Regions from separate parts of the Enterobacter cloacae complex sp. 394F7 genome, predicted to be linked through region 3. Evidence: predicted binding sites of a transcription regulator. Region 3 holds the regulator's gene; each other region holds the start of a gene.
The links. The regulator PurR, encoded in region 3, represses purine synthesis genes. The targets are predictions, from matches to a motif close to CANGCAAACGTTTGCNTG.
Positions count from the first base shown of each region.

Region 1: a site for PurR is predicted at 1,640-1,657, ahead of purL (phosphoribosylformylglycinamidine synthase). Genes of this name have one in related genera too.
Region 2: a site for PurR is predicted at 5,723-5,740, ahead of raiA (ribosome-associated translation inhibitor RaiA). Genes of this name have one in related genera too.
Region 4: a site for PurR is predicted at 3,671-3,688, ahead of AC2FAK_RS13120 (amino acid aminotransferase). Genes of this name have one in related genera too.

Region 1 covers NZ_JBXWCS010000012.1:18,442-25,773, forward strand. Annotated here, with positions in the region: gene mltF (membrane-bound lytic murein transglycosylase MltF) at 1-1,475, opposite strand, end outside; gene tadA (tRNA adenosine(34) deaminase TadA) at 1-37, shown strand, start outside; gene purL (phosphoribosylformylglycinamidine synthase) at 1,743-5,630, shown strand; gene qseE (two component system sensor histidine kinase QseE/GlrK) at 6,160-7,332, shown strand, end outside.
Region 2 covers NZ_JBXWCS010000010.1:4,300-11,631, reverse strand. Annotated here, with positions in the region: gene AC2FAK_RS15415 (DUF2799 domain-containing protein) at 143-517, opposite strand; gene aroF (3-deoxy-7-phosphoheptulonate synthase AroF) at 732-1,802, shown strand; gene tyrA (bifunctional chorismate mutase/prephenate dehydrogenase) at 1,813-2,934, shown strand; gene AC2FAK_RS15400 (SMP-30/gluconolactonase/LRE family protein) at 2,995-3,867, shown strand; gene pheA (bifunctional chorismate mutase/prephenate dehydratase) at 3,864-5,024, opposite strand; Phe leader region at 5,055-5,180, opposite strand; gene pheL (pheA operon leader peptide PheL) at 5,132-5,179, opposite strand; gene raiA (ribosome-associated translation inhibitor RaiA) at 5,284-5,625, opposite strand; gene bamD (outer membrane protein assembly factor BamD) at 5,894-6,631, opposite strand; gene rluD (23S rRNA pseudouridine(1911/1915/1917) synthase RluD) at 6,763-7,332, shown strand, end outside.
Region 3 covers NZ_JBXWCS010000004.1:160,362-167,693, reverse strand. Annotated here, with positions in the region: gene AC2FAK_RS07770 (C40 family peptidase) at 182-955, shown strand; gene sodB (superoxide dismutase [Fe]) at 1,078-1,659, shown strand; gene AC2FAK_RS07760 (MFS transporter) at 1,695-2,861, opposite strand; gene cydH (cytochrome bd-I oxidase subunit CydH) at 3,025-3,114, opposite strand; gene purR (HTH-type transcriptional repressor PurR) at 3,412-4,437, shown strand; gene punR (DNA-binding transcriptional activator PunR) at 4,454-5,365, opposite strand; gene punC (purine nucleoside transporter PunC) at 5,481-6,680, shown strand; gene cfa (cyclopropane fatty acyl phospholipid synthase) at 6,978-7,332, shown strand, end outside.
Region 4 covers NZ_JBXWCS010000008.1:51,180-58,511, forward strand. Annotated here, with positions in the region: gene ldtD (L,D-transpeptidase) at 1-965, shown strand, start outside; gene mepK (peptidoglycan L,D-endopeptidase MepK) at 1,140-1,691, shown strand; gene AC2FAK_RS13115 (MBL fold metallo-hydrolase) at 1,712-2,359, shown strand; gene AC2FAK_RS13120 (amino acid aminotransferase) at 2,417-3,607, opposite strand; gene ompF (porin OmpF) at 3,792-4,847, opposite strand; gene asnS (asparagine--tRNA ligase) at 5,453-6,853, opposite strand; gene pncB (nicotinate phosphoribosyltransferase) at 7,019-7,332, opposite strand, start outside.

The DNA of each region.
Region 1 (7,332 bases), on a different contig from region 3:
GCAACAAAAGGCAGAATTGAAGTCGTCGGGCGATTAATTTCGTCCGGTGCCACAACCGGATAGCTTTGCGCCAGCTGTTTCGCCTCTGTCGCCTCTTTTTCCTTCTCCAGCAGATATCCCACCAGGCTAATCTGATATTTACGAATATTTTCCACGTAGGCATAAGCCTCATGTCCGCGCGCATAGCCGTAGGTGAGCTTGTTGTACCACGGCTTCTGGCTCAGGAGCGGGAGACGCTGTTTTACGTCAGACCAGCTGTCGGGGTTGCCTTTTGTTTTTGCCGTCAGAGCCCGGGCGTCGAGCATGTGGGCATAGCCCATGTTGTAGGCGGCCAGCGCGAACCAGATACGCTCCTCTTCCGGCACTGTCTCGGGCACTTTGGCCATCATATCCTGCAGGTAGCGCGCGCCGCCGCTGATGCTCTGTTCCGCATCGGTACGGTCGGTCAGCCCGAGGCTCTGCGCGGTATTTTTAGTCAGCATCATCAGGCCGCGCACGCCGGTGGGGGAGGTGGCCTGGGTGTCCCAGTGGGACTCCTGATACGAGATAGCCGCCAGCAGTTTCCAGTCAATCTCCTGCGCATATTTTTCGAACAGAGGCTGCAGGTCAGGCAGGACGCTGTCTACCGCGCGCAGGAAGCTGCGGGTGTCAACGTAGTCAAAGTCATCACCATGGCCGAGGTACTTCTCTTCCAGGCGTGCCAGGGTACCGTCTTCATTAATGGTGTTATAAAAATCGAGCATGGCCGCAGAGAGGGTCTGATCGTCATCAAGATGAGTAAACCAGGTCACGGGCTGTTCGTCCGTCACGTCCAGCGCCACGGCGATTTCAGGATGCACGCGCTGGAACAGACTGATCGCCACGGAGTCGGCGATGGTGTAAGGCAATTTCTGATCTTTGACCTGGCCCAGCAGCTCCGTTGTGCCGAGTTTAGGGTCAACGGTCCAGCTCAGGTCAGGGTATTTCTTCTCCTTCAGCTCACGCAGATCGTCAATCACCACATGGCCCGGGGCAATCGTCAGCTGTTGAGCGTTGATCGAGGCCAGCGTACGCGGGCGCAGGCTACCGACGCGATAGACCAGCTGCTGTGAAACGGAGTAATAGGTCGGGCCCGGCTGGTAATTCTTGCTGCGCTCGCTGTTGTACACCAGCCCGGCGGCGAGGATATCGGCATCGTTGTTATCCAGGTCATCAAACAGCTGGCTGATGTTCTGGCGCACGGTGATTTTGAGCTTCACGCCGAGGTAATCGGCAAACTGCTGAGCCAGCTCATAATCCAGACCGATGGTTTTGCCGTTGATGTCGCTGTAAATCAGCGGAGAGTTAAGCGTGCTGACACGCAACTCCCCCCGCTCCTGAATGGCGGCGATACGGTTTTCGGCTTTGCCGAACCAGGGGATGGAAGGCCAGAGGGCCACTGCCAACAGCAACGTTACAATGCCGATGAGCAGATAATTAATCTTTAATTTTTTCAATTAGTTAATTCTCTGCGACGCCGGTTGCCTTAGTATGCTGTAGCCATGTTAAAAATAAGGTTTGCCATTGATTGAGCGGCATTTTGCGTAAAGTTACGCCACTTGGCAACAAATTAGAGAGAGAGGTCACATCTATTGTTAAACGACGCCGTCGATTTTATTTCGACGCAAACGGTTTCGTCGACGCTCAGGATTCTCTATAATGACGCCCGTTTTCCCCCCTTGCGCACACTGTAAGCGCCCCGGCGCTTCGAAGACGAGAGACTTATGATGGAAATTCTGCGTGGTTCGCCTGCACTGTCTGCCTTCCGTATTAACAAACTGCTGGCACGTTTTCAGGCAGCCGACCTTCCGGTAAGCAATATTTACGCTGAGTATGTCCATTTTGCTGACCTGAATGCCCCCCTGAATGCAGAGGAGCGCGTACAGCTGGAACGCCTGCTCAAGTATGGCCCAAGTCTGAGCAGCCATACCCCAACCGGTAAACTGATCCTTGCGACGCCTCGTCCAGGCACCATCTCCCCCTGGTCTTCCAAAGCGACTGACATCGCTCACAACTGTGGTCTGAACCAGATTAACCGTCTGGAACGCGGCGTGGCGTATTACGTTGAAGCCTCCACCCTGAGCGACGCCCAGTGGCAGGCGGTGGCCGCAGAGCTGCATGACCGCATGATGGAGAGCGTATTTGCTTCTCTGGATGATGCGCAGAAACTTTTCTCCCACCATCAGCCTGCGCCAGTACAGAGCGTGGATTTGCTGGGGCAGGGCCGTCAGGCGCTGATTGACGCTAACCTGCGTCTCGGCCTGGCACTGGCAGAAGATGAGATTGACTACCTGCAGGATGCGTTCGTTAAGCTGAACCGCAACCCGAACGACATCGAACTCTATATGTTCGCGCAGGCTAACTCTGAGCACTGCCGCCACAAGATTTTCAACGCCGACTGGATTATTGACGGCGAACAGCAGCCGAAGTCGCTGTTCAAAATGATCAAAAACACCATGGAGAAAACCCCTGACCACGTGCTGTCTGCCTATAAAGACAACGCCGCGGTGATGGAAGGTTCCGAGGTGGGCCGCTTCTTCGCCGATCGCGAAGCGGGGCGCTATGACTTCCATCAGGAGCCGGCGCATATCCTGATGAAAGTGGAAACTCACAACCACCCAACGGCGATCTCTCCGTGGCCGGGTGCGGCAACCGGTTCCGGCGGTGAAATCCGTGACGAAGGGGCGACGGGCCGTGGTGCGAAACCAAAAGCGGGCCTGGTCGGTTTCTCTGTTTCCAACCTGCGTATCCCGGGCTTTGAACAGCCGTGGGAAGAAGATTTCGGCAAGCCAGAGCGCATCGTGACCGCGCTGGACATCATGACCGAAGGTCCACTGGGCGGCGCGGCATTCAACAACGAATTTGGTCGTCCGGCACTGAACGGTTACTTCCGTACCTATGAAGAGAAAGTGGACAGCCACAACGGCGAAGAGCTGCGCGGCTACCACAAACCGATCATGCTGGCGGGCGGGATCGGCAACATTCGCGCCGATCACGTGCAGAAAGGTGAGATCGTCGTCGGTGCGAAGCTGATCGTCCTCGGTGGACCGGCGATGAACATCGGTCTGGGCGGTGGTGCGGCCTCTTCAATGACATCCGGTCAGTCTGACGCCGATCTCGACTTTGCCTCCGTTCAGCGTGACAACCCGGAAATGGAACGTCGTTGCCAGGAAGTGATCGACCGCTGCTGGCAGCTGGGTGATGCAAACCCAATCCTCTTTATTCACGACGTTGGCGCGGGCGGCCTGTCCAACGCCATGCCGGAGCTGGTGAGTGACGGTGGTCGCGGTGGCCGTTTCAACCTGCGCGACATTCTGAGCGATGAGCCGGGCATGAGCCCGCTGGAGATCTGGTGTAACGAATCTCAGGAGCGTTATGTGCTGGCCGTCGCAGCCGATCAGCTGCCGCTGTTTGACGAGCTGTGCCGCCGCGAGCGCGCGCCGTACGCGGTAATCGGTGAAGCGACCGAAGAGAAACACCTGACCCTGAGCGATACCCATTTCGACAACCAGCCAATCGATCTGCCGCTGGACGTGCTGCTCGGCAAAACGCCGAAGATGACCCGCGACGTGCAGACCCGCAAAGCGGCGGGCAACGCGCTGGATCGTCAGGGTATTACCGTAGCAGACGCGGTGAATCGCGTGTTGCACCTGCCTGCGGTGGCGGAGAAAACCTTCCTGGTCACCATCGGCGACCGTACCGTGACCGGTATGGTCTCGCGCGATCAGATGGTGGGGCCATGGCAGATCCCGGTGGCGAACTGCGCCGTGACCACCGCGAGTCTCGACAGCTACTACGGTGAAGCGATGGCGCTGGGCGAACGTACCCCGGTAGCGCTGCTGGACTTCGCGGCCTCTGCTCGTCTGGCCGTCGGTGAAGCACTGACCAACATCGCCGCGACCCAGATTGGCGATATCAAACGTATCAAATTGTCCGCGAACTGGATGGCCGCTGCCGGTCACCCGGGCGAAGACGCGGGCCTGTATGAAGCTGTGAAAGCGGTGGGTGAAGAGCTCTGTCCTGCGCTCGGCCTGACCATTCCAGTGGGTAAAGACTCCATGTCGATGAAAACCCGCTGGCAGGAAGGCAACGAGCAGCGCGAAATGACTTCACCGCTGTCGCTGATCATCTCCGCGTTTGCCCGTGTGGAAGACGTGCGCCATACCGTGACCCCACAGCTGTCGACCGAAGACAACGCCCTGCTGCTGATTGACCTGGGTAAAGGTCACAACGCGCTGGGTGCCACCGCGCTGGCACAGGTTTACCGTCAGCTGGGTGATAAACCGGCGGACGTGCGTGATGTGGCACAGTTAAAAGGCTTCTACGATGCCATTCAGGCGCTGGTGGCGCAGCGTAAACTGCTGGCCTACCACGACCGTTCCGACGGCGGCCTGCTGGTGACCCTGGCGGAGATGGCCTTCACCGGACATTGCGGTGTTGAAGCGAACATCGGAACGCTTGGCGAAGATCGTCTGGCGGCACTGTTTAACGAAGAACTCGGCGCGGTGATTCAGGTGCGCGCGGCCGATCGTGACGCGGTTGAAGCCCTGCTGGCTCAGCACGGCCTGGCAGACTGCGTACACTACCTGGGTAAAGCCGTCCAGGGTGACCGTTTCGTCATTGAAGCGGATGGCCATGCGGTGTTCAGCGAAAGCCGCACCACGCTGCGTATGTGGTGGGCGGAAACCACCTGGCAGATGCAGCGCCTGCGTGATAACCCGGACTGTGCCGATCAGGAACACAACGCCAAGGCCAACGACAACGATCCTGGCCTGAACGTGAAGCTCTCCTTCGACATCAACGAAGACATCGCTGCACCGTACATTGCGACCGGCGCGCGTCCGAAAGTCGCCGTGCTGCGTGAGCAGGGCGTCAACTCCCACGTTGAGATGGCTGCGGCCTTCCACCGTGCGGGCTTTGATGCCATCGACGTTCATATGAGTGACCTGCTGGCAGGTCGCACCGGTCTGGAAGATTTCCATGCGCTGGTGGCGTGCGGCGGTTTCTCCTACGGTGACGTGCTGGGTGCCGGTGAAGGCTGGGCGAAGTCCATTCTCTTCAACAACCGCGTGCGCGATGAGTTCGAAAGCTTCTTCCATCGTCCGCAAACCCTGGCGCTTGGCGTGTGTAACGGCTGCCAGATGATGTCTAACCTGCGCGAGCTGATCCCGGGCAGTGAAGCGTGGCCACGCTTTGTGCGTAACCAGTCCGACCGCTTTGAAGCACGTTTCAGCCTGGTAGAAGTGACTCAGAGTCCGTCTCTGCTGCTGCAGGGAATGGTAGGGTCGCAGATGCCAATCGCCGTTTCTCACGGTGAAGGTCAGGTAGAAATGCGTGATGCCGCCCATCTGGCTCAGCTTGAGAGCAAAGGCCTGGTGGCGCTGCGCTTTGTTGATAACTTCGGCAAGGTGACGGAAACCTATCCGGCTAACCCGAACGGCTCGGTGAACGGGATCACGGCGGTCACCAGCGAAAGCGGCCGTGCGACCATCATGATGCCACACCCTGAGCGTGTGTTCCGCACCGTGAGCAACTCCTGGCACCCGGAAAACTGGGGCGAGGACAGCCCGTGGATGCGTATCTTCCGCAACGCACGTAAACAGTTGGGTTAATCGATATTGCCCTTTAAAGCCCGGTACGCGAAAGCGCTACCGGGCTTTTTTATGTGTGTCGCAATTTCGCGACAGACCCGTAATGCCGCTGTCTCCAAATGGAGACATTTAACTCTTTGATTTATATATGGCAGGTGTGGTTCCCGTTAAGGTGTTGCTGATTAGCGACACTTAGCCTGGAAATCATTCAGCGAGCAATTAACGGTGGAAACCCATAAATTATATAAATATCAATGCGATAATATATTTATTTGCATTCTGGCACATCTATTGCATAATATTAATCAGTGGCTCATTCACCTTCTTATGTCAGCCCCTTCGGGACGTGCTACATAAACTTCGAATGACGCACAAAAAGGTGCCTGCCGTCCAACTACTGATCATAGCGTTGCTTTATCAGGACAGGGCGAAACGTCGAGTTAGGCACCGCCTCATTCCATGACAAAGCCGGGTTTTTACCCGGCTTTGTTGTATCTGAAGGGCAGACTCAGTTACGCTCTCCTCAAACCCATTCAAAGAGAGTAATGCGTTGAAACGCTGGCCCGTTTTCCCCCGTTCCCTGCGTCAACTCGTAATGATGGCCTTTTTGCTGATCCTGCTGCCTTTACTGATCCTGGCCTGGCAGGCGTGGCAAAGCCTGAACGCGCTCAGTGCCCAGGCGGCACTGACTAACCGCACGACGCTCATTGACGCCAGACGCAGTGAAGCGATGACCAACGCCGCGCTGGAGATGGAGCGTAGCTATCGTCAGTATTGCGTGCTTGACGATCGCACGCTGGAAAAGGTCTACCAGAATCAGCGTAAACGCTATAGCGAGATGCTGGATGCGCATGCCGGCGTGTTGCCGGACGATAAGCTCTACCAGGCATTACGTCAGGATTTGAACGACCTGGCCCTGCTGCAGTGTAAGAACAGTGGCCCTGATGCCGCCGCAGCCGCTCGCCTTGAAGCCTTTGCCAATGCCAATGCTGAGATGGTGCAGTCTACCCGTGCGGTGATTTTCTCTCGCGGTCAGCAACTGCAGCAGGAGATTGCCGAACGCGGTCAGTTCTTTGGCTGGCAGGCGCTGGTGCTGTTCCTGGTCAGCCTCGCGCTGGTGTTACTTTTTACCCGAATGATCATCGGCCCGGTGAAGGGCATCCAGCGGATGATCAATCGTCTGGGGGAGGGGAAATCACTGGGCGATACGGTGGCCTTTAAAGGCCCGCGCGAGTTGCGTTCCGTGGGGCAGCGGATTATCTGGCTTTCGGAGCGCCTGTCGTGGCTGGAATCCCAGCGTCATCAGTTTTTACGTCATATTTCCCACGAGCTTAAAACGCCGCTGGCCAGCATGCGCGAAGGCACGGAATTGCTGGCAGACGAAGTGGCGGGGCCGCTGACGGTGGAGCAGAAAGAGATTGTTGAGATCCTCGACGCCAGCAGCCGCAATCTGCAGAAATTAATTGAGCAACTGCTCGATTACAACCGCAAGCTGGCGGATGGAGCGGTCGTCCTTGAAAATGTCGAGATTGAGCCGCTGGTGGATATGGTGATCTCTGCCCACAGCTTGCCTGCAAGAGCTAAAATGATGCATACCGGGGTGACGCTTAATGAGCCAACCTGCCTGGCTGAACCGATGTTATTGATGAGCGTTCTGGATAATCTTTATTCCAATGCGGTGCACTATGGTACTGAATCCGGTAACATTTATATCCGAAGCTAT
Region 2 (7,332 bases), on a different contig from region 3:
ACCGCTCTGGAAAATAGATGTCCTTACGAGTTGTCGGCAGAATACCATTGTTTATCAAAGCCGTCATTATGTCAGAAATGTACTGAGTACGACCTAAGCTAAATCCTACAGTTGTATATATTCCGGCGTATAAAAAAACGGCTTAATTAAGTCTGCTGGAACGCATACTTTCATCCATTCCTTGTTGCCATGATTCATGCAGTTTTGCTGCGTTTTCAACAGTATCACAACTGGCCGGGAAAGATTTACCTGCTACTCCCCAGGCGTGAATAAAACCTTCCTCACACACTTTTTTCTGTCCGTCGGCGTAGCCACGAAGATATTCACTACGATCAACCTGCGGATCGTTAAAACTATCGGCCAGCGTCTGATTATCTTTAACCGGCAGACCATTCATGGCGTCTTCTTTACCCGCATCAAACCAGCTGGGACTAGTCCAGTCGGGCTGGAAGGTATAAGGGTTGATCTCACAGCCCGATAAAAACAGCGACAACAGCATCAGAGCAATTGAACGCATAGCCATTCTCCTTTTTTCTTCAGCATAGCCTGTCAAAAGAAAGTGGGAGTGTAATTTTATGTTTACGATTTTGTCGGCTGATTTTTGCAGTAAAATGGCTTTTGTAAAGTAAAGTGTACGTATTTTGGATTGAAATCTTTACTTGTTGTGGTATCGTTGTTTCACCTCTTCGAGGAAAACACCTATCGCAAACGAGCTTTACAGGATCGCCATCATGCAAAAAGACGCGCTGAACAACGTACATATCACTGACGAACAGGTTTTGATTACACCGGATCAACTGAAAGCGGAGTTCCCGCTGAGCGCCGCGCAGGAGGCTCAAATTGAGCACTCGCGCCAGACCATTTCTGACATTATCGCTGACCGCGATCCGCGTCTGCTGGTGGTATGTGGTCCTTGTTCCATTCACGATCCTGAAACCGCCATTGAGTACGCTCGTCGATTTAAAGCATTAGCGGAGGAGGTCAGCGATAGCCTCTACCTGGTGATGCGCGTCTATTTTGAGAAGCCACGTACCACCGTTGGCTGGAAAGGGTTGATTAACGATCCGCACATGGATGGCTCGTTTGATGTGGAAGCCGGTCTGAAGATTGCGCGTCGCCTGCTGGTTGAGCTGGTCAGCATGGGGCTGCCACTGGCAACCGAAGCGCTGGATCCGAACAGCCCGCAGTACCTGGGCGATCTGTTTAGCTGGTCTGCGATTGGTGCGCGTACCACGGAATCACAAACCCACCGTGAAATGGCGTCTGGTCTGTCGATGCCGGTAGGTTTTAAAAACGGGACCGACGGTAGCCTTGCCACGGCGATCAACGCCATGCGCGCCGCGGCCATGCCGCATCGCTTTGTAGGTATTAACCAGGCGGGCCAGGTTTGTCTCCTGCAGACGCAGGGTAATCCGGACGGTCATGTGATCCTGCGTGGCGGTAAAGCGCCAAACTACAGCCCGGCAGATGTGGCACAGTGTGAAAAAGAGATGGAGCAGGCGGGACTGCGCCCGGCACTGATGGTAGATTGCAGTCATGGTAATTCGAACAAAGATTACCGTCGTCAGCCTGCGGTGGCGGAATCGGTGGTCGCACAAATCAAAGACGGCAACCGTTCTATTATCGGTCTGATGATTGAGAGCAATATTCATGAAGGCAATCAATCATCTGAACAACCGCGCAGCGCAATGAAGTACGGTGTGTCCGTGACGGATGCCTGCATCAGCTGGGAAACCACCGATGCGCTGCTGCGTGAGATCCACAAAGATATAAACGGCCAGCTGGCGACGCGTCTGGCTTAAGAGGTTAGGTATGGTTGCTGAATTGACCGCATTACGCGATCAAATTGATGAAGTGGATAAGGCGCTGCTGGATCTGTTAGCGCGCCGTATGGCGCTGGTTGCCGAGGTGGGTGAGGTCAAAAGCAAATATGGCCTGCCGATTTACGTTCCGGAGCGCGAGGCCTCCATGCTGGCTTCCCGTCGTAAAGAGGCCCAGGCGCTGGGCGTCTCGCCGGATTTGATTGAAGATGTTTTGCGTCGTGTGATGCGGGAGTCCTACTCCAGCGAAAACGATAAAGGCTTCAAAACCCTTTGCCCGTCCCTGCGCCCGGTCGTTATTGTGGGCGGGGCGGGTCAGATGGGGCGGCTGTTTGAAAAAATGCTGACCCTGTCTGGCTATCAGGTGCGTATCCTGGAAAAAGAGGACTGGGCAAAAGCACCGGAGCTGATGAAAGATGCCGGAATGGTCATCGTCAGCGTGCCGATTCACGTGACGGAGCAGATCATTGCGAAGCTTCCTCCGCTACCTGCAGATTGCATCCTGGTGGACTTAGCATCCGTGAAAAATGGTCCGCTGCAGGCAATGCTGGCTGCGCACACGGGGCCGGTCCTGGGGCTACATCCTATGTTTGGCCCGGACAGCGGCAGCCTGGCGAAACAGGTGGTGGTCTACTGCGATGGTCGTCAGCCGGAAGCCTACCAGTGGTTCCTGGAACAGATTCAGGTTTGGGGCGCGCGGCTGCACCGCATTAGCGCGGTTGAACACGATCAGAATATGGCGTTCATCCAGGCGCTGCGCCACTTTGCGACCTTTGCCTATGGGCTGCATCTGGCGGAAGAGAATGTGCAGCTTGAGCAGTTATTGGCACTCTCTTCGCCTATCTATCGTCTGGAGCTGGCGATGGTGGGGCGTCTGTTTGCTCAGGATCCCCAGCTTTACGCCGACATTATTATGTCGTCTGAGAACAACCTGGCACTGATTAAGCGTTACTACCAGCGTTTTGGCGAAGCCATTACGCTGCTGGAGCACGGCGACAAGCAGGCGTTTATCGACAGCTTCCGTAAGGTCGAACACTGGTTTGGCGATTACGCGCAACGTTTCCAGAGCGAGAGCCGCACGCTGTTGCGTCAGGCAAATGACAGTCGCCAGTAATGCGATGATGTATATACTGAAAGCCAGCATTGCTGGCTTTTTTCATTTTGGGGAACTGTCATGGCCGAACCGCAGCTGCTGTTGAACTACACCGGGCATCTGCCCGAATGCCCGACGTGGAGTGCAGAGGAAAATGCGCTCTACTGGGCGGATATTCTTGAAGGTGAGATCCACCGTTATCATTTACCCACGGCGGAACACACCGTGCTCTCTTTCCACGAAGAGGTGGGGTGTTTCGCCCTGCGCGAACGCGGCGGCTTTATCGTCGCGATGCGAAGCGGCATCTGGCTTTCCGATAAACACGGTCTGCTGCAGCGCAAAGTCTGTGATAACCCGTCGAATCCGCAGCTTGCGCGTTTCAATGATGGGGGAACCGATCACCGGGGCCAGTTCTACGCCGGGACCTTCTGGGCACCGGGTGATTACAACGGGGCGCTGCTGATGCGCATTGATAACGATCTGACGCCAAAAGTTATCCAGTGCGACATTCATGGCCACAATGGTCTGGCATTCAGCCCCGACCAGCGGTGGATGTTTACTTCTGATACGCCAAACGGCGTTATCTACCGTACCCCACTGGATGAGCAGGGGGAACCCGGTAAAAGGGAGGTATTCCGCCGGTTCAACGACGGCGAAGGGATACCTGACGGTGCCGCGATGGACGTGGAAGGCTGTTACTGGAGTGCGCTGTTTGATGGCTGGCGCATCGCGCGCTTTTCACCTCAGGGAGAGCAACTGGAAGAGTACCGTATGCCGGTCCGTTGCCCAACGATGGTCTGCTTTGGCGGTGACGATATGAAAACGCTGTTTATCACGACCACCCGGGAAAATATGGATGCGCAGGAGGTGGCGCAATATCCCCTCTCCGGCGCTATCTTCACCCTGCCGGTCAGTGTGGCAGGGATGAAGAAAAGCCGGTTTATCGAACGTTAGCTTGGGTCAACCGGTACCACGTTTTCGCTCGGATAACAGCCCAGCACCTTCATTGAACGGGTGATTTCGCTCAGTTCACGCAGGGCTTTCTGCATGGACGGCGATTCCAGGTTGGCCTGAATGTCGAGATAGAACATCTCTTCCCACGGATTGCCGTGAATCGGGCGCGATTCGAGTCGGGTCATGATCAGATTGTGGTTACGCAGTACCAGCAGCGCTTCAACCAGTGCGCCTGCCTGCTGCCCGGTTGCCATCAACAGGGTGGTTTTGGCGGGCACCTGATCAGAGACATTAATGGCTTTGCGTGCCAGCACGATGAAGCGGGTAATGTTTTGCGTCTGGTTTGCCAGGTTACGTTCCAGAACCTGGAGACCATACAGCGCACCGCCCGCCTCGCTGCCCAGCGCCGCGACGGTAGGGGAGTTTGCCTGGGCGACTTTTTCCATCGCCGCGGAGGTGCTTTCGGTGTACTCAATTTTCCAGTTCGGATAACGGTTCAGGAACTGACTGCACTGCTGGAACGGCTGCGGATGGCTGTAGACCGTCTCGATGGTGCTCAAATCGGTTGAGCCAGAGACCAGCACGCAGTGATCGATAGGGATTGTCAGCTCCCCAACCAGCGACAGGCTGGTGTGTTGCAGCAGATCGTACACGTCGTTGATGGCACCGGAACTGGTGTTCTCAATCGGCACGACGGCGTAATCCGCCTGGCCGGTTTCCACCTGATTGAAAATATCGGCGAACTTTGCGCAGCCGCTCTCAATGAACTCTTCAAAATGACGTGCAGCGTACTGGCGGGCAGCCAGATGGGAGTAGGAGCCCTTAGGGCCAAGAAACGCGATGCGGGCAGAGTGCGGGTTGGTTTTATTCAGATGCTGCTGCAACAGCGCTTGCTGGGTCAGAACAGAGTCTTCGATGATGAGCTGGAACAAACGGGTGATGTAATGTGCGTCAAGATGATGGGCTTTGCCGAGTTGAATCAGACGTTCCAGCAGGTCGCGTTCGCGGTCGATATCACGTACCGGACGGTGGGAGTCCAGTTTGGCTTTACCCACTTCGATGGCGAGCGCGCGGCGTTCAGCCAGAAGTGCCAGTAATTTTTCATCCAGCGCGCTGATTTTTACTCGCAGATCCAGTAACGGGTTTTCCGGTGTCATAGTGTTGTCTGTCTCGTTTTATCGTTATCAATAAAAAAGGCCTCCCGGTGTGGGAGGCCTTGTTGTTCGTCTTCGCATTCTTTATCACACGACGAAACGCCTCCCGTTCAGGGGAAGGTAAAAAAGAATGCGAAGAAAAACGGCGTTAGTTTCATGAAATCATCCTGTGGTTGATAACGTTAAAGTACCCGTACTGTTTTCACCCTGTCAATAAAAAACGCGCCCGAAGGCGCGTTGGCGGTAAACTCAATTTAAAGGATTACTCTTCTTCAACTTCTTCCGCGAAGCTGGCGTCTTTCACCGAGGTCGTGGCGCGACGGGCTTCACCTTTGTGCTGCACTTTATTGAGCTGCCGTTCCAGCTTGTTGATCAAATCGTTAATAGCGGTGTACATATCCTCGTGTTTTGCGCTGGCGACCAGATGGCCGTTTGGAGTATTGATAGTTGCGTCAGCGATGAAACCCTGCGGCTCCTTAGACAGGATGATATGTGGATTAATCAAGTGTGTTTGCCATTTATCCAGTTTGGCGAGACGGTCTGCGACGTGCTGGCGAATTGCCGGGGTAATTTCCATTTGTTTGCTGGTAATGTTCATTGTCATAAATTTTACCTCTTGTCTTTCCGTCTTGGTGATTCCAGCATACCTGTCCTAATGTCAAAATGTGTGATTTAGATCACGTTATTTTGTCGGTTTTTGTCAGGGAATCTTTTTTGTGAGGCAGGGCAGGAAGAGGTGAGATTTACCTTGTCGAAGGCAAAAATTGCGGTCATAGTTGATAGGATGTGTTGAAGCTAAACCGCTTCAGCTTTGTCTGAATTGAATAAAAAAACGGCAGCCCGCGGGCTGCCGTTTTGCTTTGACGTCGCTATCAGGTGTTGCTGCTGTTCGCGGCGATGATTTTTGCTACCTTGTCTGCCTGTGCGGTCATCTGCATCTGGCGGTAAGCATTCTCCATCAGCTTCAGGCCGTCGCGGGTCGCCTGCGTATCCGGATAATCACGCAGCATTCCTTCTACACGGTTAACCACGGCAACCCATGCGCCACGGCGGGTGTAGTATTCAGCAACCGAGTATTCGTATTTCGCCAGACGGTCTTTCAGGAATACCAGACGTTTGGTGGCGTCGGTCACGTACTGGCTGTTCGGATAGCCGCGCACCAGTTTGGAAAAGTCGTTGAACGCATCACGCGCATGCTGCGGGTCACGGTCGGAGCGATCCACACCGAAGAAGCCCTGCAGGGCACTGTCATCCAGCGCCATGTTGGTCAGACCGCGCATGTACATTACATAGTCGATGTTAGGATGAGTCGGGTTCAGACGCATGAAACGATCGATGGTTGCCTGAGCCAGCGGCAGATCGGCATTTTTATAGTATGCGTAGATGAGATCTAACTGTACCTGCTGCGAATACGGACCAAATGGATAGCGATTATCCAACGCTTCCAGTTGCGTTATCGCCTGTTTCCAGTTACCGTCCTGCAACTTTTGTTGTGCAGTCGCATAGATTTCATTCGGCGGATTGTCAGGGACCTGTTCATTTGAACCGGAGCAGCCCACCAAAGCCAGGCTCAACGTGGCCGCTGCCACCAGATATTTCATGCGCGTCATGACGTTTTGACTTTCCTCAAATGTTTGTCCGGGAGAAACTCTGTTCCTGCTCCCGATTAAGACCAGCTACAATAGCACACTATATTAAACGGCAAAGCCGTAAAACCCAACGTTAAACGAAGAAGCAGTTTATGGCACAACGAGTAGAACTCACCGCAACAGTCTCCGAAAATCAGCTCGGTCAACGCTTAGATCAAGCTTTGGCCGAATTGTTCCCTGATTATTCGCGTTCACGCATAAAAGAATGGATTCTTGACCAGCGCGTGCTGGTAAACGGTAAAGTCTGGGACAAACCGAAAGAGAAAGTGTTAGGTGGGGAAGCTGTCGCCATCAATGCTGAAATCGAAGAGGAAATCCGCTTCGAGCCACAGGATATCCCACTGGATATCGTCTATGAAGATGATGACATTCTGGTGATTAACAAGCCGCGCGACCTGGTTGTTCATCCGGGAGCGGGGAATCCTGACGGTACGGTACTTAACGCACTTCTCCATTATTATCCGCCGATTGCTGATGTGCCGCGTGCCGGTATCGTGCATCGTCTGGATAAAGACACCACCGGTCTGATGGTGGTGGCAAAGACTGTACCTGCCCAGACTCGCCTGGTGGAATCACTGCAGCTGCGTGAGATCACCCGCGAATATGAAGCCGTGGCTATTGGCCATATGACTGCTGGCGGTACGGTTGATGAGCCGATCAGC
Region 3 (7,332 bases):
TTGCTTAGGGCGTGAACAATTGTGCGACAAATCGATGAATTTTTTTGCACTTGCTAACGAAACAGGTTTTTAGATTGAAAAATGCTATTAACTTCTCGGGTTTTTATGGATTAGAATCGACGGGCTTTGTAAATCACACGCGGGTATTATTGATGACCTGCATTTATCAGGGGACTGCCCAGTGGCGCGGATAAATAAAATCTCGATCACGCTCTGTGCTTTACTGTTTACATCACTCTCTTTCACGCCAGCGGCAAACGCCTCTCAACAGGCGCGGCACTCTGCTGTGCAAAAAACGCATCTGGCAAAAACCACAGAACGTAAAAAAAAGACTACCAGTAAGAACGAAAAGAAAAAAACAACCGCTCAAACGAAAAAGACCGCCTCCAGCAAATCGAAATCAACATCTTCCCGCACTGCCCTCGCATCGAAACGTAAAGCCTCAAAAACTGCTGCCAACCTCGTAACGGAAAAATGCACCACGCGCAAAGGGCATAAAGCCAAATGCACGAAAGTGACAAAAATTGCCGACGCGCATAAGGTTCGGGTACAGAAAGCGCAAAAAACGGCGATGAATAAGCTGATGGGGCAAATTGGGAAACCGTATCGCTGGGGTGGCACCTCTCCCCGCACCGGTTTTGACTGCAGCGGGCTGGTGTATTACGCCTATAAAGATCTGGTGAAATTCCGCATTCCGCGCACCGCCAATGAAATGTACCACCTGCGCGACGCCGCCCCCGTTAACCGTGGCGAGCTGCAAAATGGCGATCTGGTCTTCTTCCGCACCCAGGGTCGCGGTACGGCTGATCACGTCGGCGTGTATGTGGGTAACGGGAAGTTTATTCAGTCCCCACGAAGCGGTCAGGACATTCAGATCACCTCGCTTAGCGAAGACTACTGGGTGCGTCACTACGTCGGCGCACGCCGCGTCATGACGCCGAAAACCATCCGCTAAACCCTGCCCTGCCGTCACCACGGCAGGGTAAGTTCCTCTTTTGCATACCCTTTCAATTTGCTATCCTGTCCTTGTTGTCTGTGTGGTTATTGGCAACGCAAAATACAATAAGGAGAGAAGCAATGTCGTTCGAATTACCTGCACTACCGTATGCAAAAGACGCCCTGGCACCGCACATTTCTGCGGAAACCCTGGAATATCATTACGGCAAACATCACCAGACCTATGTCACCAACCTGAACAACCTGATCAAGGGCACCGATTTTGAAGGCAAAACGCTGGAAGAGATCGTCCGCAGTTCAGACGGTGGCGTATTCAACAACGCTGCTCAGGTGTGGAACCACACCTTCTACTGGCACTGCCTGGCACCAAATGCTGGTGGCGAGCCGACCGGTGAACTGGCTACTGCGATTAACGCCGCCTTTGGCAGCTTTGCGGAGTTCAAAGCGAAATTTACCGATGCCGCAATCAAAAACTTCGGTTCTGGCTGGACATGGCTGGTAAAAGAGGCCGATGGCAAACTGGCTATCGTCTCCACGTCTAACGCGGGTACACCACTGACCACCAGCGCGACACCGCTGATGACCGTGGATGTCTGGGAACACGCGTACTACATTGATTACCGTAACGCGCGTCCTAACTACCTGGAGCACTTCTGGGCACTGGTTAACTGGGACTTTGTGGCGAAGAACTTCGCCGCGTAAGAGAGACGCAGAAGGGTTTCCCCTTCTGCGTTTTTTTATTCGGCAGCACAGGCCGCTTCAGGCTGTTTACGACCCGACATCATCACTAACAGCAGGCCAAGCGCGGCAATAATGGCCCCCATCACCGGCACAAAGCTGTATCCCAGACCACCCGAAATCACAGCACCGCCCGCTGCGGCACCGAGCGCATTGCCCAGGTTGAACGCACCAATATTCACCGACGATGAAAGACCCGGCGCCTCATGCGCGACGCGCATTACGCGCATCTGCAGCGGCGGAACCACGGCAAAAGTGGCCGCACCCCAGACGACCATCGCAATGGCCGCGCCAAACTCATTACGCGCCAGCCAGGGAATGGCAATCATGATGACAATCAGCAGGGTCAGAAAACCCTTCAGCGTTCCGCTCACGGAGCGGTCAGCAAATTTCCCGCCCAGATAGTTACCAATCGAGAAGCCCACGCCAATCAGCACCAGCATCGCGGTGATAAAGATCGGCGTCGCGTGAGTGATGTCATGCAGCACCGGCGAAATATAGGTGTAAAGGGTAAACATCGCCCCGGCACCCAGCACGGTGGTGAGCAGCGCCGAGAGCACCTGCGGACGCATCAGTACCGACAGCTCTTTACGTACCTCAGGACGCTCACCAGCGCTGCCTTTCGGCAGAGAGAAGAACAACGCCACCATCGCGACAACGCCCAGTACGGCGGTTGCGAGGAACGACATACGCCAGCCAATGACCTCACCCAGCCAGGTGGCCGCAGGAACGCCGCCAATGTTGGCGATGGTCAGGCCCATAAACATGGTTGCCACGGCACTCGCCTGCTTGTGTTTGGGCACCACGCTTGCCGCCACCACCGACCCCAGCCCAAAGAAAGCGCCGTGGTTAAGGCTTGTCAGAATGCGTGACAGCATCAGCGTGGTGTAATCCGGCGAAATGGCGGAGAGCACGTTGCCAAGGGTAAAGATAGCCATCAGGAAAATCAGCGCATTGCGGCGCGCTCGGTGGGAAAGCAACAGCGTCATCAGCGGTGCCCCTACCATCACACCAATGGCATAGGCGCTGATTAACATCCCGGCTGCAGGGATAGAGACGTCCACACCGCGGGCGATAACCGGTAAGAGTCCCATAGGGGAAAATTCAGTGGTGCCAATCCCAAAAGCGCCAATCGCCAGGGCCAGCAGGGGAAAATTGATTTTCATGCGTCAACTCCGGATGCCGTGTCATGTGGTGACACAGAACAAAGAAGCCGAAAGCATGACATCAATCACAAAAAATGAGAAGTTAACAAATTGGCAAAAGATTTTTGCCGGAGATGTAACAATCAGGACGAGCGGGAGAGAGCGAACGCCCCCTCCGCGTAAATCAGTGCAGTGCAGCCGTCAGACCTGCAGCAACAATCAGCGCCAGCACAATAACGGTGGTGAACAGCGAAAACTTCAGATCGGAACTCATCAATTTTTCTCCTTTTAATCCCCCCACGAAAAGTGAGCTTGCTCATTTTTACACAATTTACGTCAAAAATCTTCCAGGATTTAAACGGATAACCACTTTAGCTCTTCCCCTTTTCATCAAGATAGGACAAAATTCCACGCTAAATTTATTAGCGTACCGGCCATTGACCCCCTCCTGACGTCCCGTGTCGTTTTCCTGGCGTGCCGCAATTCAAAATTGCGTGATAAGGGTGAGAGAAGGCAAACGTTTACCTTCAAGGTTTTCAGGAGTTTAGGATATGGTCTGGAGTGACATTTAATGGCAACAATTAAAGACGTAGCAAAACGCGCAAACGTTTCCACTACAACCGTATCACATGTAATTAACAAAACCCGCTTCGTGGCGGAAGAGACGCGCAACGCCGTCTGGGCGGCAATCAAAGAGCTGCACTACTCGCCGAGTGCCGTTGCGCGTAGCCTTAAAGTTAATCACACCAAATCCATTGGTTTGCTGGCGACCAGCAGTGAAGCGGCCTATTTTGCCGAAATCATCGAAGCGGTTGAGAAAAACTGCTTCCAGAAAGGCTATACCCTTATCCTCGGCAACGCGTGGAACAATATTGAAAAACAGCGCGCCTATCTGTCGATGATGGCGCAAAAACGCGTGGATGGCCTTCTGGTGATGTGTTCCGAATACCCGGAATCTGTCCTTTCCATGCTGGAAGAGTATCGTCATATCCCAATGGTGGTGATGGACTGGGGCGAAGCGCGCGCCGACTTTACCGACTCCGTCATCGATAACGCCTTCGAAGGCGGTTATATGGCGGGTCGCTATCTGATTGAACGCGGTCACCGTGAAATAGGCGTGATCCCGGGGCCGCTTGAGCGCAACACCGGTGCTGGCCGTCTGGCCGGGTTTATGAAGGCGATGGAAGAAGCGCTGATCACCGTGCCGGAAAACTGGATCGTGCAGGGCGACTTTGAGCCGGAGTCTGGCTACCGCGCCATGCAGCAGATCGTTTCTCAGCCGCATCGTCCAACGGCGGTGTTCTGCGGCGGGGACATCATGGCGATGGGGGCCCTGTGTGCAGCCGATGAGCTGGGCCTGCGCGTGCCGCAGGATATTTCCGTGATCGGCTATGACAACGTGCGCAACGCGCGCTTCTTCACGCCTGCGCTGACCACCATCCACCAGCCGAAGGACTCCCTCGGTGAAACGGCCTTCAATATGCTGATGGACAGGATCGTCAACAAACGTGAAGAGTCGCAGTCCATTGAAGTTCACCCGCGCCTTATCGAGCGCCGTTCCGTTGCGGATGGTCCATTCCGCGACTACCGTCGTTAATCTCGTGTGGAGCCAGCTAAGCTGGCTCCCGTAGCCATTCCCGGTTAAGCGTTTCGCTGTCTCCCAGATAATCCAGTAGCCATGCCATGGCGGGCGACACATCATTTTGTTGCCACGTCAGGCAGCAGGCCGCATCCGGGAACGGATTCTCCAGCGTCAGCTCGACCCATTCACCGGTATCGATTCTCGGCTTAGCGAAATGGACGGGAACCATCGCGACGCACAGCCCGGCGCTGAGGCAGGTCGCGGAGGATTCCCAGTCCGGCGCTACCACCCGCCGCTGGTTATCAAGAAGCCAGGTAATACGTTTTGGCAACGAGCGCGAGGTATCCTCCAGCACCAGCGACGGCCAGTTGCGCAGCGTGTCGTCACTCAGCGGTCCCTCCAGGGCAGCCAGCGGATGATCGTGTGCCACGACGCATTTCCAGCTCAACATGCCCATATCGCGAAACGCATAGCGCCCCCCGACGGGGATCGCCTGGGTTGCGCCAATCGCCATCTCTGCCCTGCCGTCCGCCAGCGCGTCCCAGACCCCGTTGAATACCTCCTGCGAGACACGAAGTTCAACGTCTGAAAAATGGCGATAGAAATCCACGATCATCTGCCGGGTACGCTCCGGCTTAACGATATTGTCCACGGCGATGGAAAGATGTCCGCGCCAGCCGTTGGCGATCTGCTGGCACTGTTCGCGAGTGATCTGCATTTTTTTGATAACAGAACGCCCTTCTTTCAAAAACCACGCGCCAGCAGGCGTTAATTCCACATCGCGATGCCGCCGTTCGAACAGCGGAACCGCCAGCCACTCTTCAAGCTGCCGCACCGTGTAGCTGATAGCCGAAGGGACGCGGTGCAACTCCTGTGCCGCACCGCTAAAGCTGCCGTTACGCGCGACAGCATCCACCACTTCAAGAGAATAATCTGACCACATTTTCTGCCTGCAAAAAATTTGAATGCAACCGCCAAATATTAGCGTTTCACAACCCGCTTTGCACTCCCTACACTCTGCGCCAGTGTCTACCTGCCTCCTCAAGGAGAATAAAACAATGCAACCCAGGAATGGATTTTTAGTCTGGCTCGGCGGTTTGAGCGTGCTGGGCTTTTTGGCCACCGATATGTACCTGCCCGCGTTTGCGGCGATGCAGGAAGATCTGCAAACGCCAGCCGCGGCCATCAGCGCCAGCCTGAGTTTGTTCCTCGCCGGTTTTGCCATCGCACAGCTGCTCTGGGGCCCGCTCTCCGATCGCTTCGGGCGTAAACCGGTGCTGTTACTGGGCCTGGCCATTTTTGCCGCAGGCTGCCTGGGAATGTTATGGGTACGCGATGCGACCTGGCTGCTGGTGCTGCGCTTTGTTCAGGCCGTCGGCGTCTGTGCCGCGGCGGTAACCTGGCAGGCTCTCGTGACCGACTACTACCCGGCCAACCGTACCAACCGCATTTTCGCCACCATTATGCCGCTGGTTGGCCTGTCACCCGCCCTCGCTCCCCTGCTGGGCAGCTGGATCCTCGCGCACTTTGACTGGCAGGCCATTTTTGCCACGCTGTTTGCCATCACCCTGGTACTGATGCTGCCAGCGTTTGCCCTCAAGCCCGCGCATCAAAAAGAGGTGCATGCTGACGCCAAACCGATCACGTTCCTCTCCCTGCTGAGCGCCAAAGCGTATCGTGGTAACGTCCTGGTCTATGCCGCCTGCTCGGCGAGCTTCTTCGCCTGGCTCACCGGCTCGCCGTTTATTCTGCACGATATGGGGTACAGCCCGGCCGCCATTGGCCTGAGCTATGTCCCGCAGACCATCGCCTTCCTGCTGGGCGGATACGGCTGCCGTGCGGCGCTGCATAAATGGGAAGGCCAGCAGATGCTGCCCTGGCTGCTGGCGCTGTTTGCCTTGAGCGTGGGCGCGACCTGGGCCGTTGGGTTTATTCCAGGCGTCGGTCTGGCGGAAATTTTGATTCCGTTCTGCGTGATGGCGGTGGCTAACGGTGCCATTTATCCTATCGTGGTCGCACAGGCGTTACGTCCTTTCCCGCAGGCGACAGGACGCGCCGCGGCGCTGCAAAATACCCTGCAGCTCGGCCTGTGCTTCCTGGCAAGCCTGGTGGTGTCAGCGCTGATTGCCACCCCGCTGTTAACTACCACCAGCGTGATGCTGGTCACCGTTGCGCTGGCAGGCTTAGGCTATCGCATGCAGTCATCAGCGCATCGTGAGCAGAATGAAGAGGTTCAGAGAGAAACATCACATGCCTGATTACGCGGGGAATTATGCTTAAAGCAATTAATTAGCCAGCTAACAATTTTCTGTTGAATCACCAAATTTTAGGCCTATACTAAATTTGGTTCGATTAATTACGATAAATATTAAGTGTTAACGGGAGCCGGAGTGCTCCCGTTTTACCATGGAAGGCATTTCGGCAAGGGATATCTCCCTTCCTCTGTTCTACGTCGGATACTAGCCTCGCGGTATTTACCGTGAGATTTCTCACAAACCATAAAAAGCGTCTACGCTGTTTGAAGGTTCTGATCACAGTAAGGTGATGGAGAAGCTATGAGTTCATCGTGTATAGAAGAAGTCAGCGTTCCGGACGATAACTGGTCCCGGATCGTCAGTGAACTGTTAGGTCGTGCAGGCATCACTATCAACGGATCTTCACCCTCCGATCCGCAGGTCAAACATCCCGATTTTTTTAAACGCGTGCTGCGCGAGGGATCGTTAGGGCTGGGCGAAAGCTATATGGATGGCTGGTGGGATTGCGAGCGGCTGGATATTTTCTTTGCCAGCGTGTTGCGCGCCGGTCTGGAGAACCAGCTCCCCCGCAATATAAAAGATACGTTGCGCGTCGCCTCCGCCCGTTTGTTCAATCTGCAAAGCAAAAAGCGGGCGTGGATCGTGGGCAAAGAGC
Region 4 (7,332 bases), on a different contig from region 3:
TCGTCAGCCCGTCGGCCCCGGTAAAAGAGAAAAAGGCCGTTGCACAGAGCAACAAACCCGCCGCCTACGATCGCGAACTGGTCGCGGCGGTTAAGCAGTTCCAGGCCGCGCAGGGGCTGGGCGCAGACGGGGTGATCGGTCCGTCCACCCGCGACTGGCTGAACGTCTCGCCTGCCCAGCGTGCTGGGGTGCTGGCGCTGAATATCCAGCGTTTACGTCTGCTGCCGGGAACACTGTCGACCGGGATTATGGTGAATATACCAGCGTATTCGCTGGTTTATTATCAGAACGGTAGCGAGGTGCTGGCGTCGCGTGTGATTGTCGGACGTCCTGACCGTAAAACGCCGATGATGAGCAGCGCCCTGAATAACGTAGTGGTAAACCCGCCGTGGAACGTGCCGCCGACGCTGGCGCGCAAGGATATTCTGCCTAAGGTCTGGAACGATCCTGGCTATCTGGAGCGTCATAACTATACGGTGATCCGCGGCTGGAACAGCAAAGAGACGATCGATCCGTGGATGGTTGACTGGTCAACGATTACGCCGTCGAACCTGCCATTCCGTTTCCAGCAGGCACCGGGTGCGCATAACTCGCTGGGGCGCTATAAATTCAACATGCCAAGTTCGGACGCTATCTATCTGCATGATACGCCGAACCATAACCTGTTCCAGAAAGATGCCCGCGCGCTCAGCTCAGGCTGCGTTCGTGTGAATAAGGCATCGGAACTGGCGAATATGCTGTTGCAGGATGCGGGCTGGAACGACACGCGGATCTCCGATGCCCTCAAGCAGGGGGACACCCGTTACGTTAACATTCGACACAATATACCGGTCAATCTTTACTATCTGACGGCGTTTGTTGGTGAAGATGGACGTACCCAGTATCGTACAGATATTTACAATTATGATCTCACGGCGCGATCCGGCGCACAAATTTTGCCAAAAGCTGAACAATTAATCAGGTAAATGAAGCAGTTCGGGAAAATAGGTTGTCGTAAGTTAGGGCAAATACGTGGCGATATGGCTGGAAGCCGCGTGTTTGCTGGGGTTGGGTGCCTTGACGTCGTTGGCTTTGCCAGTTAAGGTGCCCTTCGTGCGCTAAGCATATTACGATTTCTTTGACCTGTAGACCTGATTATCATGGACAAATTTGACGCTAATCGCCGCAAACTGCTGGCGTTAGGTGGCGTTGCGCTCGGCGCAGCGGCCATCCTGCCGACGCCAGCATTTGCCACCCTCTCGACACCTCGTCCGCGTATTTTAACGCTCAACAATCTGCATACTGGTGAGTCGCTAAAAGCGGAATTCTTCGATGGCAGAGGCTATATTCAGGATGAATTAGCAAGACTTAACCATTTTTTCCGTGATTTCCGCGCGAATAAAGTAAAAGCCATCGACCCAGGATTATTTGACCAGTTGTTCCGCCTTCAGGGCCTGCTGGGTACCAGCAAGCCGGTGCAACTCATTTCCGGTTATCGTTCCATTGATACCAATAATGAATTGCGCGCCCGCAGCCGTGGGGTAGCGAAAAAAAGCTATCACACCAGGGGACAGGCAATGGATTTCCATATTGAAGGCGTTTCGTTAGCCAATATTCGCAAAGCTGCGTTATCTATGCGCGCAGGTGGTGTAGGATATTACCCAAGTAGTAACTTTGTGCATATTGATACCGGTCCAGTTCGGCACTGGTAATAACGAAACACAGGAGCAGTATGAACTATCGTATTATTCCGGTTACGGCGTTCTCCCAGAATTGTTCATTGATCTGGTGTGAGCAAACCAAACTGGCCGCGCTTGTCGATCCCGGCGGTGACGCTGAGAAGATCAAACAGGAAGTTGCAGAAAGCGGTGTGACGCTGATGCAGATTTTACTGACGCATGGTCACCTTGACCATGTTGGCGCAGCGGCGGAGCTGGCACAGCACTATGGAGTGCCGGTGATCGGTCCGGAAAAAGAAGATGAGTTCTGGCTGCAGGGTTTGCCAGCCCAAAGCCGCATGTTTGGCCTCGATGAGTGTCAGCCATTGACGCCCGATCGCTGGTTAAACGAAGGAGAGCGTGTGAACGTAGGGAATGTGACTTTACAGGTGTTGCATTGTCCTGGGCATACGCCAGGCCATATTGTCTTCTTTGATGACCAGTCCCGTCTGCTGATTTCCGGCGATGTGATTTTCAAAGGTGGCGTAGGGCGCAGCGATTTCCCGCGTGGCGACCACGGACAGCTGATCCAGTCTATTAAACAGAAGTTATTGCCGCTGGGCGATGACGTGACGTTTATCCCTGGACACGGCCCGATGTCGACGCTGGGCTACGAGCGGGTGCATAACCTCTTCCTTCAGGATGAAATGCCTGTCTGGTAAATCCGGATAATAAAAAAAGCCTGCATCGTGCAGGCTTTTTTGTGGGCGCTAATTACATTACAGTACGGCGACGATTGCTTCGCACAGTGGCGCCATGTTGTCAGGGGTCATACCTGCAACGTTCACGCGGCCAGAGGCCACGGCGTACACGCCAAACTCTTCACGCAGACGCAGAACCTGTTCTTTGGTCAGGCCACTGAAAGAGAACATACCGTTCTGCTTAGTAATAAAGCTGAAATCACGGTCTGCACCTTTCTCTGCCAGGGTGTTCACAAACAGCAGGCGCATGCGCTGAATACGCTGACGCATATCGTTGAGCTCTTGTTCCCAAATCGCGCGGAGCGCATCGTTGCTCAGGATGGTGGCAACGACAGAAGCACCGTGTGCTGGTGGGTTAGAGTAGTTAGCGCGGATAACTGATTTCATCTGGCTGAACGCACGATCGGCAGTCTCTTCGTTTGCTGCGACCAGCGTACAGGCACCAACACGCTCATTGTACAGGCCAAAGTTCTTGGAGTAGGAGCTAGCAACGATCAGCTCCTGATGGACGGCTGCGAAAGCGCGCAGACCTTCAGCGTCTTCTTCCAGACCACGGGCGAAGCCCTGGTAAGCGAAGTCAAACAGCGGCAGCCAGCCTTTATCGACTGACAGTTTTGCCAGCTGTTCCCACTGTTCAAGCGTCGGATCAATGCCGGTTGGGTTGTGGCAGCAGCCGTGGAACAGTACCACGTCGCCCGCCTGGGCTTCACTCAGGCTCGCCAGCAGACCGTCGAAGTCCAGAGCATGGTTTGCGGCGTCGTAGTAGGCATATTCGCGCACTTCCAGACCCGCAGAGTTAAAGACGCTCTTATGGTTCGGCCAGCTTGGGTTGCTTACCCATACGCGCTTAACAGCGGTATTTTTTGCAAGGAAATCCGCCGCCACGCGCAGTGCGCCGGTACCGCCAGGCGTTTGTGCTGTGCGCGCGCGTTTGTCGCTCACAATTGTACTACCTTTACCGAACAGCAGCTCCTGCGTGCAACGACCAAACTCAGGGATACCATCAATACCGAGGTAATTCTTGGTGGTTTCATTTTCCAGCAGATACTGCTCAGCTTTTTTTACGCTGGTCAGTACTGGGGTTTTGCCGGTTTCATCTTTATATACACCAATACCCAGGTTGATTTTGCCAGGGCGGTCGTCGGCACGAAACAGATCGGCCAGGCCCAGAATAGGGTCGGCAGGAGCGGCGGTAATGTTCTCAAACATGACGAAGTTCCATTGTGATTACAGAAGTGAAATCCGCTATCAGGTTAACGGTAGATTTACAAAATGCCAACCGTTTGCGACGAAAAGCGTGCGGCTTTTCAAAAGTCGCCATTATTTTCTGTCAGGCATAAAAAAACAGGGCCGAAGCCCTGTTCATTAAGCATATAACAAAGTGGTGTACTGATTAGAACTGGTAAACCAGACCTACAGCAACGGTATCATCGTTGTTGATGCCCAGCTTGTTGTCGTCTTTCAACTGGTTGATCTGGTAGTCAACATAGGTGGACATGTTTTTGTTGAAGTAGTAAGTCGCGCCGATGTCGATGTAGTTGATGTAGTCTTCGTCACCGATGCCTTCTACGTCTTTCGCTTTAGATTTGTAGTAAGCGATGGATGGACGCAGACCGAAGTCGAACTGATACTGAGCTACAACAGAGAAGTCCTGAGTTTTGTTAGCGAAACCATTGTCCAGACGAGCCGCGTTACGCATCTCACCGTACAGTGCTGCCAGGTAGATGTTGTTCGCGTCATATTTCAGACCGGTTGCCCACTGCTCAGCTTTATCGCCTTTACCCCATTGCAGATTCTGCTGGGCATTGGTGCGGTCAGCCGCGCCGTAAGCACCGACGATACCGAAGCCATCGAAATCATAGCTCAGAGAGGTTGCCCAGCCGTCACCGTTGGAACGCAACGCATCGGTACGCTCATTTTTGCCCAGGTACTGAACGCCAAAGTTCAGACCATCAACCAGGCCGAAGAAGCCGCTGTTACGGTAAGTCGCCAGACCACCGGTACGACCAGAGAAGAAGTTATCGCTCACGCCGGTGTCACCACCGAACTCAGGCAGCATATCGGTGATACCGATTGCATCATAAACCAGGCCATAGTTACGACCGTAGTCGAAGGAACCTGCGTCACCGAATTTCAGGCCTGCGAATGCCAGACGGGTTTTGTTACCTGACTGAGCATCAGCGCCTTCAGAGTTGTTACCCTGGAAGTTATATTCCCACTGACCATAGCCGGTCATCTGGTCGTTGATTTTGGTTTCGCCTTTGAAGCCCAGACGAGCATAAGTTTTGTCGCCATCGTTGCCGTCATTATCAGAGAAGTAATGCAGGCCAACTGCTTTCCCGTACAGATCCAGTTTGTTGCCGTCTTTGTTATAGATTTCTGCAGCGTTAGCTGCACCGGCTACCAGCAGGGCAGGGACTACCACTGCCAGAATATTGCGCTTCATCATTATTTATTACCCTCATTGGTTTTTTTATGACACTCGCCACTGCCGCCAATAAATTCCGTCAATAAATATTTCCGGAACTATTGATGAGAGTTTGGTGTCTTTATGTATCTGTCAGGCATCTTTCCATTCATAGAAGCGTTTCGCTAGCCTGAAAGTGCTACAGTTTTCAAGATTGAGTAACAAAAAGAAATTATATGTAACTAAATGTGTATTTTTCGGAACTTTGTGAACCACCTCAAATTTCAGAAAGACCTGGCGAATTAAACGGCAGGCAGATTACTATATATATGAATTCCTTATAATTAATTTAGATAAAGGCAATTCGTATACGCGCACCTTCAACGACTCATTTTTTCTTATGACCCAAAAGGGACTTCTGGATGGCTGTGATTTTGGTTGAAATTTGTGCTATTGCTTGAGGATTAAATAATCGCAATAAGAATAGGGTTTATTTTTTGTTCGTAGATATTTCGTGGAAACAAAACGTAACAACTAGTGGTTGTGACGGGGTCAAAGTTGAAAGGTGCTTACTTTACGCTGACGAAAATTGACAGAGCAGAATAAAATAATGGCCAGCAAATGCTGGCCATTATGATTTTGGTTACTTAGAAGCTGGCATTACGCGGCGTACGTGGGAACGGAATAACGTCACGTACGTTCTGAACACCTGTGACGTAGGCGATCAGACGTTCGAAGCCCAGACCAAAGCCTGAGTGTGGCACAGTACCGTAACGGCGCAGATCGCGATACCAGCTGTAATCCGCCGGATTGAGCCCCATCTCTTGCATGCGCGCATCCAGCACGTCCAGACGCTCTTCACGCTGGGAGCCACCGATAATTTCACCAATGCCCGGTGCCAGTACGTCCATTGCGGCAACGGTTTTACCGTCTTCGTTAAGGCGCATATAGAACGCCTTAATGTCTTTCGGGTAGTTTTTCACAACAACCGGTGCTTTAAAGTGCTTCTCAGCCAGGTAACGCTCATGCTCGGAAGAGAGATCCACGCCCCAGTAAACCGGGTTCTCAAACTTCTCACCGCATTTCTCGAGAATAGCGACCGCATCGGTGTAATCCACCTGGGCAAAGTCGGAGGAAACAAAGCGCTCCAGACGTGCAATCGCTTCGTTATCGACACGCTCAGCGAAGAATTTCATGTCATCAGCACGTTCTTCCAGTACCGCTTTGAAGACGTACTTGAGCATGGCTTCCGCCAGGCCAGCGACATCGTTCAGATCTGCGAAAGCCACTTCAGGCTCCAGCATCCAGAATTCTGCCAGGTGACGGCTGGTGTTGGAGTTTTCCGCTCGGAAGGTTGGGCCGAAGGTATAGATTTTAGACAGCGCACAGGCGTAGGTTTCGCCGTTGAGCTGGCCAGATACCGTCAGGAAGGCTTCTTTACCAAAGAAGTCTTTGTCAAAGTCCACTTTACCTTCTGGCGTGCGCGGCAGGTTTTCCAGATCCAGCGTAGAAACGCGGAACATCTCGCCAGCGCCTTCGGTATCGGAGGCGGTGATCAGCGGGGTAGATACCCAGAAATAACCCTGCTCATCGAAGAAGCGATGCAGTGCCTGCGCCAGCGTGTGGCGGACACGTGCCACCGCACCAATCAGGTTGGTGCGTGGACGCAGGTGAGCCACTTCACGCAGATATTCGATGCTGTGACGTTTTGCGGCCATCGGGTAGGTATCAGGATCTTCAACCCAGCCAGTTACTTCAACGGCAGTGGCCTGAATTTCGAAACTCTGACCCTGACCCGGTGATGCGACAACCACGCCGGTAACAATTACGGAACAACCGGTTGTCAGGTGCAGAACGTCATCATTGTAATTGGGCAGAGAATTATTAATGACGGCCTGTACAGGATCAAAGCAGGAACCGTCATAGACGGCAAGGAAGGAGATGCCAGCTTTAGAATCTCGGCGGGTACGCACCCATCCGCGCACGGTGACTTCCTGGTCAACGGCGACACGGCCCTGGAGTACGTCGGCTACAGGCACAACGCTCATAATATTCTCTCTGTTAATAGTCGGAAAAAATAAACACTTGTCCACCCAAATGGGGGGATATCTATGTTACCTGCCATCCGCTATCAGACAAGTAAATTTCGCAGTCAAAAGAGAAGAATTAAGAAATAAATAAGAAGTAGGGAGCCATTTGGCTCCCTTAAGCGCTTAACTGGCTTTTTTGACCTGAGGGAGATCGAAAGCTTTGCGTAACGCGCGGACAAACGCTTTATCATGACAGATGGTTTTACCCGGGCTATCGGAGAGCTTGGCTACCGGCTTGCCGTTACATTCCACCAGTTTTATCACGATATTCAGCGGTTTTACCTGAGGGATGTCGCAGGTTAAACGGGTGCCAATCCCGAAGCTCAGGTTCACTCGGGTACTGAAATGGCGATAGAGTTCAACCGCTTTCGCGAGATCGAGGTTGTCGGAGAAGACCAGCACCTTGCTCATCGGGTCGATGCTGAGTTTTTCGTAAT